Thiosocius teredinicola: one gene and its partner. The protein of the gene in region 2 binds, or shares a complex with, the protein of the main gene of each other region. Links are inferred from orthologs where the notes say so. Each region holds a gene or a part of one and is shown on either strand. Other genes may lie near its edges. The genes, in order: rpsJ and nusB.

The links.
Region 1: the proteins of nusB (region 2) and rpsJ are in contact, whole or in part, in a solved structure (PDB 3D3B), measured with the Escherichia coli proteins. The link is inferred for Thiosocius teredinicola from one-to-one orthologs.

Annotation. Positions count from the first base shown.
Region 1 is NZ_CP019936.1:4,335,406-4,338,383, forward strand. What follows is about bases 251-2,978. They hold rpsJ (30S ribosomal protein S10), read right to left. Parts: upstream 1,907-2,978; coding sequence 1,595-1,906; downstream 251-1,594. Other genes in these bases: rplW (50S ribosomal protein L23), read right to left, coding at 251-330; rplD (50S ribosomal protein L4), read right to left, coding at 327-929; rplC (50S ribosomal protein L3), read right to left, coding at 934-1,584; tuf (elongation factor Tu), read right to left, coding at 1,913-2,978. In the rest of the region: more of rplW, read right to left, coding at 31-250. UniProt on the Escherichia coli protein: Involved in the binding of tRNA to the ribosomes. Part of the processive rRNA transcription and antitermination complex (rrnTAC). The complex forms an RNA-chaperone ring around the RNA exit tunnel of RNA polymerase (RNAP).
Region 2 is NZ_CP019936.1:1,187,588-1,190,899, reverse strand. The notes cover bases 281-3,202. They hold nusB (transcription antitermination factor NusB), read right to left. Parts: upstream 1,995-3,202; coding sequence 1,566-1,994; downstream 281-1,565. Other genes in these bases: ribBA (bifunctional 3,4-dihydroxy-2-butanone-4-phosphate synthase/GTP cyclohydrolase II), read right to left, coding at 2,509-3,202; ribH (6,7-dimethyl-8-ribityllumazine synthase), read right to left, coding at 2,008-2,475; thiL (thiamine-phosphate kinase), read right to left, coding at 597-1,556; B1781_RS05825 (phosphatidylglycerophosphatase A family protein), read right to left, coding at 281-622. In the rest of the region: B1781_RS05830 (retropepsin-like aspartic protease family protein), read right to left, coding at 1-131; more of B1781_RS05825, read right to left, coding at 128-280; more of ribBA, read right to left, coding at 3,203-3,312. UniProt on the Escherichia coli protein: Part of the processive rRNA transcription and antitermination complex (rrnTAC). The complex forms an RNA-chaperone ring around the RNA exit tunnel of RNA polymerase (RNAP).

The DNA of each region.
Region 1 (2,978 bases), 3.1 Mb from region 2 along the record:
GTTCTATCCGTTTCCTAGCCGCGGGCCCAATCAGGCACCGGTGGCGAAATCGATATCGTGCCCTTCCTGCAAGCGGACGTAGGCCTTTTTCCAGCTATTGCGCTTGCCGAGCATCGCGCCGAAACGCTTTTGCTTGCCCTTCACATTCGCGGTGCGCACATCTTCGACCTTTACGTCGAACATCAACTCAACCGCCCGCGCAATCTCCGGTTTGGTGGCGTCGGTAGCCACGCGAAACACAAACTGATTCGACACATCTGCGGCCATGGCGCTCTTCTCAGACACCACCGGGCTCAGCAGGATCGACATCAAACGCTCTTTGCTGCTCATGCCAGTTTCTCCTCGAGTGCCTTCAATGCACCGGAAGTGACAACCACCTTGTTGAACCCGATCAGGCTTACCGGATCCACTTCGTTCAGCGCGCGCGCGTCGACGTGATACAGGTTACGGCTCGCGAGTTGCAGGTTTTCATCGAATGCTTCAGTGATGATCAATGCATCGTTGGCATCCATTTCCGCCAACTTGCTTGCCAGCTCTTTGGTCTTCGGCGCCGAAACGCTGAAGCTGTCGACAACAATCAGCCGATCCTGGCGAACCAGCTCCGACAGGATTGAGCGCAAAGCACCGCGATACATCTTCCGATTGACCTTCTGCTCGTAGCTGCGCGGCTTAGCCGCAAAGGTCACACCACCGGTGCGGAAGATCGGGCTACGTATCGTGCCCTGACGCGCGCGACCTGTGCCTTTCTGGCGAAACGGTTTAGCGCCGCCACCACTGACCGCCGAGCGGTTTTTCTGCGCCTTGGTGCCGGAACGGGCCGCCGCCATGTAGGCGACAACGACCTGGTGCACCAGCGATTCTTTGTAATCAGCGCCAAATACGGCGTCCGAGACCTGGATGCTAGATCCGCCTTGTACGTTCAGGTCCATGTTCTCAACCCTTGTTCTTCAGTTTGATCGCCGGCGTTACAACGACGTCGCCACCACGCGAACCCGGAACCGCACCTTTGACCAGCAGCAAGTTGCGATCGGCATCGACACGAACGATCTCAATGTTCTGGGTGGTCACACGCTCCGCACCCATATGGCCGGCCATTTTCTTGCCCTTGAACACGCGACCCGGGGTCTGACACTGACCGATCGAGCCCGGAGCACGATGCGAGAGTGAGTTACCGTGCGTTGCGTCCTGTGTGCGGAAGTTGTGACGCTTCACACCACCCTGGAAACCTTTACCTTTACTGGTACCGCGCACGTCGACCATCTGGCCCGCTTCGAACAGCGCCGCATTCAATTCAGCGCCAACTTCAGGCACGTCGCCCGCATGATCATCCAAGCGGAATTCCCACAGACCACGGCCTGCTTCGATTCCACCTTTTGCATAGTGACCAGCCATCGGCTTGTTCACGCGCGAGGCCTTGCGGCCGCCGACAGTGACCTGAATTGCGCTGTAACCGTCGGTTTCCGCCGAGCGGACCTGCGTTACGCGGTTCGGCTCAACTTCGATCACGGTCACCGGCACGGAGACACCTTCTTCGGTGAAGACGCGTGTCATGCCTGCTTTGCGGCCTACGATTCCAATCGCCATGTCTCTAACCTCAGTTCAGTTTGATCTGAACATCAACACCCGCTGCCAGATCGAGTTTCATCAGTGCATCGACGGTCTTGTCGGTCGGATCCACGATGTCCATCAAGCGCTTATGGGTACGAATCTCATACTGATCGCGCGCGTCTTTGTTGACGTGCGGAGAGATCAGCACTGTGAAGCGCTCCTTCTTGGTCGGCAGCGGGATCGGGCCCAACACCTGAGCACCGGTACGCTTCGCGGTATCAACGATCTCGCGCGCGGACTGGTCGATCAACCGATGATCGAAGGACTTCAGACGAATACGAATACGCTGACTGGTCATTATTTGTTACTCGATAATCTTGGCAACGACACCGGCGCCGACCGTACGGCCGCCTTCGCGGATTGCAAATCGCAGACCTTCGTCCATCGCGATCGGCGCAATCAGCTTCACCGTCATCTTTACGTTATCGCCCGGCATCACCATCTCGACGCCTTCCGGCAGTTCGCACGCACCCGTCACGTCCGTCGTACGGAAGTAGAACTGCGGACGATAGCCATTGAAGAACGGCGTATGACGACCACCTTCGTCCTTGCTCAGGACATACACTTCGGCTTCGAAGTGGGTGTGCGGGGTGATCGAGCCCGGCTTCGCCAGGACCTGACCACGCTCGACGTCATCACGCTTGGTGCCACGCAGCAGAACGCCGACGTTGTCACCAGCTTCTCCGCGGTCGAGCAGCTTGCGGAACATTTCAACACCCGTACACGTGGTCTTGGTGGTGTCCTTGATACCGACGATCTCAACTTCGTCACCGACATTGATCACGCCACGCTCGATACGACCGGTGACCACGGTGCCGCGACCGGAGATCGAGAACACGTCTTCGATCGGCATGATGAACGCGCCATCAACCGCACGCTCCGGCGTCGGGATGTAGGTGTCCAGCGCCTCGACCAGCTTGTCGATCGACGGGGTGCCGATGTCCGAGCTGTCGCCTTCGAGCGCCTTGAGCGCCGAACCGACGATGATCGGGGTGTCGTCTCCCGGGAATTCGTACGAATCCAGCAGCTCGCGGATCTCCATTTCGACCAGCTCGAGCAGCTCTTCGTCGTCGACCATGTCGGCCTTGTTCATGTACACAATGATGTACGGCACGCCAACCTGACGCGACAGCAGGATGTGCTCGCGGGTCTGCGGCATCGGGCCGTCTGCTGCCGAAACCACCAGAATCGCGCCGTCCATCTGCGCCGCACCGGTGATCATGTTCTTGACGTAGTCCGCGTGTCCCGGGCAGTCAACGTGCGCGTAGTGGCGCGACTCCGACTCGTATTCAACGTGCGCGGTCGCGATCGTGATACCACGCTCACGCTCTTCCGGCGCATTGTCGATCTGGTCGTAAGCCTTCGTCTCA
Region 2 (3,312 bases):
CGCTTGCCATCGATGTCCAGCATCGCCTTGTCGGGGAACAGGGCCAAAACCTGAACCGAAGGGCCGGCCAAGGCCGAACCCGCCAGCAACGCGACGGCGGCCAGTGCCAACAGGTGAAGCCGCACCGTCATAGCCACAACGCCAACAGTTGCAGGCAGGCAGCCGCGAAGACCCCCGCCACCAGATCGTCGAGCATGATACCCAGCCCACCGCCGACCTGACGGTCGAGCCAACCGATCGGCCAGGGCTTCCAGATATCGAACAGCCGAAAAAACACGAAACCCAGCACGATCCACAACCAGCCGGCCGGCGCGGCAAACATCGTCACCAGGTAACCGGCGATCTCGTCCCACACGATGCCGGGGTGATCGTGTACGCCCAGGTCGCGGGTGGTCTTGTCACACAACCAGATGCCGACGCCGATCACCACGGCCAACACCGCGCCGTAGGTAACCAGCGACAGATGCGACAGCGGCAGATAGAACGCCACGGCCAGAATCGTACCCATGGTGCCCGGCGCCTTGGGCGTGCAGCCCGCACCCAGGCCGAACGCCAGCATATGCACCGGGTTTCCCGGGGTCGGTTTCGGCAGCGTTTCAGGATCGGAAATGGTCGAACCCATCGGGGGTCTCCAAGCTTTCGTGGCCATCCGGGTAGACCAGCACAATGCCTTGTTCATCGACCAGCACGCCGATTTCTTGTATCGCGTGCCCGGCCTTGCGGCAGTCCGCCAGCAGATCGGCGACCTTGGCTTTGGCGACACTGAACAGCAGTTCGTAATCATCCCCCCCGGCCAGGGGATGGCGCCAGTCGCCATTATCGCAGGCTTGGCGAACAGCATCCGACAGCGGCAGTCGCGCCAGGTCAATGCGCGCACCCACCCCGCTCGCCGCGCAGATGTGTCGCAGATCGCCGATCAGGCCGTCGGAGATGTCGATTGCCGCACTCGCCCGGCCTGCCAATAACCGCCCCAGCGTCACGCGCGGCGCGGGCCTGTCGAGTTGCTGCTGCAGCGCGGGATCAGGGGCGCTACTGCCCGATTGAAGCTGCGCGAGGGCCAGCGAGGCGTCGCCCAGCGTACCGCTGACCAGCAGGCGATCGCCGGGGCGCGCACCCGCACGCCGCAGCGCACTGCCGGGCGCGACAAAACCGTGAACCTGCACGGTAATACTCAGCGGCCCGCGAGTGGTGTCGCCGCCGACCAGGTCGACGTCGTATTCAGCAGCGAGCCGACTGAATCCGCGCATGAAGGCGGCCAGCCAACCGGTGTCGGCATTCGGCAGGGTCAGCGCCAGGGTCACCCAGGCAGGTTCGGCACCCATCGCGGCCAGATCGCTGAGGTTGACCGCCAGCGCCTTGTGGCCGAGCGCCTCGGGGTCGGCACCGGCGACGAAATGCCGACCTTCGACCAGGGTATCCATGCTGACGGCGAGTTCCTTGCCGACCGGCACCTGCAGCAGCGCGCAGTCGTCGCCGATGCCGAGGGACACGTCATCACGTGCCGGCGTGGCGTCGGCGAAGAATTGTCGGATCAGGTCGAACTCGGATTCGGCCAAGCCCGGCTGTCAGCGCCGCGACGCTGCCTCCATCGGGCGCAGCGAGCGTGCGGCCTTGTCGAGCACACCGTTGACATAGCGATGGCCTTTTTCGGCGCCGAAGGTCTTGGCCAGTTCCACCGCCTCGTTGATCACCACGCGATAAGGAATCTCGGGATGTTCGAGCAGTTCATAGGCACCCAGGCGCAGAATCGCCCGCTCGACCGGATCGACTGCTTCGAGCGAGCGGTCGACACACGGCGCCAGCGCCGCGTCCAACTCGGCCAGACGGGTCGGCACCGAGCGCACCAGTTCGGCAAAATAATCGGTGTCGAACTTCTTGGCGTCCTGTTCGATCATGAAATGGTTGATGATGGCGGAGATGTCCTGGCCGGCCATCTGCCATTGGTACAGCGCCTGGATGGCCAGACTGCGTGCGCGGCTGCGCTGCCGGCTCACTTCCCGCTACCCCTTACAGTTCGCGCAGCAGGTTGACCATCTCGATGGCCGATGCCGCTGCCTCACCGCCTTTATTGCCGGCCTTGGTACCGGCGCGCTCGATGGCCTGCTCGATCGTGTCGACCGTGAGCACACCGAACGCGATCGGCACACCGTGCTTGAGCGTGACCTGCGCCATGCCCTTCACGCATTCGCCGGCAACGTATTCGAAGTGCGGCGTGCCGCCGCGGATGACGGCGCCGAGGGCGACGATGGCATCGAACTCGCCCTTCGCCGCGATCTTTTCCAGCACCAAAGGCATCTCGAAGGCACCGGGCAGACGCACCACGGTGATATCTTCCTCGGCCGTACCGTGGCGCTTGAGGGTGTCGATCGCGCCGGCTTCCAGGCTGTCGACCACAAAGCTGTTCCAGCGCGCGACTACCACGCAAAAACGCGCATTGGTGACGGTCAGGCCGCCCTCGATCGTCTTGATACTCATGCAGATTTCCTCTTCGACGCCTGTCGCGCCGAGCTACTCGGTACTAACAAACTCGACCACTTCCAACTCGAAGCCGGCCAAGGCATGCAGGTGTTTGGGCGCGCTCATCACGCGCATCTTGCGCACCCCCAGATCGACCAGGATCTGTGCGCCGACGCCGATGGTACGCAGATCATCGTCGTCGCCTTTTCTGCGATCAGGGATCTGATCGTCCACACCGTGCCATTTGTAATCCTGGATACGATGCACGATATCGCGCGCCGTATCGTAATTGCGCAGCACCACGATAACGCCTTCGCCCTCTTCCGACACCTGGTCCATGACCCGGCGCAGCGGCCAGCCGCAGTCGCGGGTGCTCTCGAACAGATCGCACAGGCTGTTCTGCACGTGCACGCGCACCAGCGTCGGTCGGTCCGGGCTGATCTCGCCTTTGACCAGGGCCAGGTGGATGTCGTTGCCGATCACGTCCTGGTAGGCCAGCAACTGGAAATCGCCACGCTTGGTCGGCAGATTGCACGAGGTCACCCGCTCGACGGTCTTCTCGTTCTTGATCCGGTACTGGATCAGGTCGGCGATGGTGCCGATCTTAAGATCGTGCTCGGCGGCGAACTTCTCCAGGTCGGGACGGCGCGCCATGCTGCCGTCTTCGTTGAGGATCTCGACGATCACCGAGCTCGGCGAAAGCCCCGCAAGGCGCGCCAGATCGCAGCCCGCCTCAGTATGGCCGGCACGCACCAGCACCCCGCCGGGCTGGGCCATCAGCGGAAAGATGTGGCCCGGCTGGACCAGGTCCTGCGGTTGGGCATCGGCCTTGACCGCGGCGAGCACCGTGGTGGC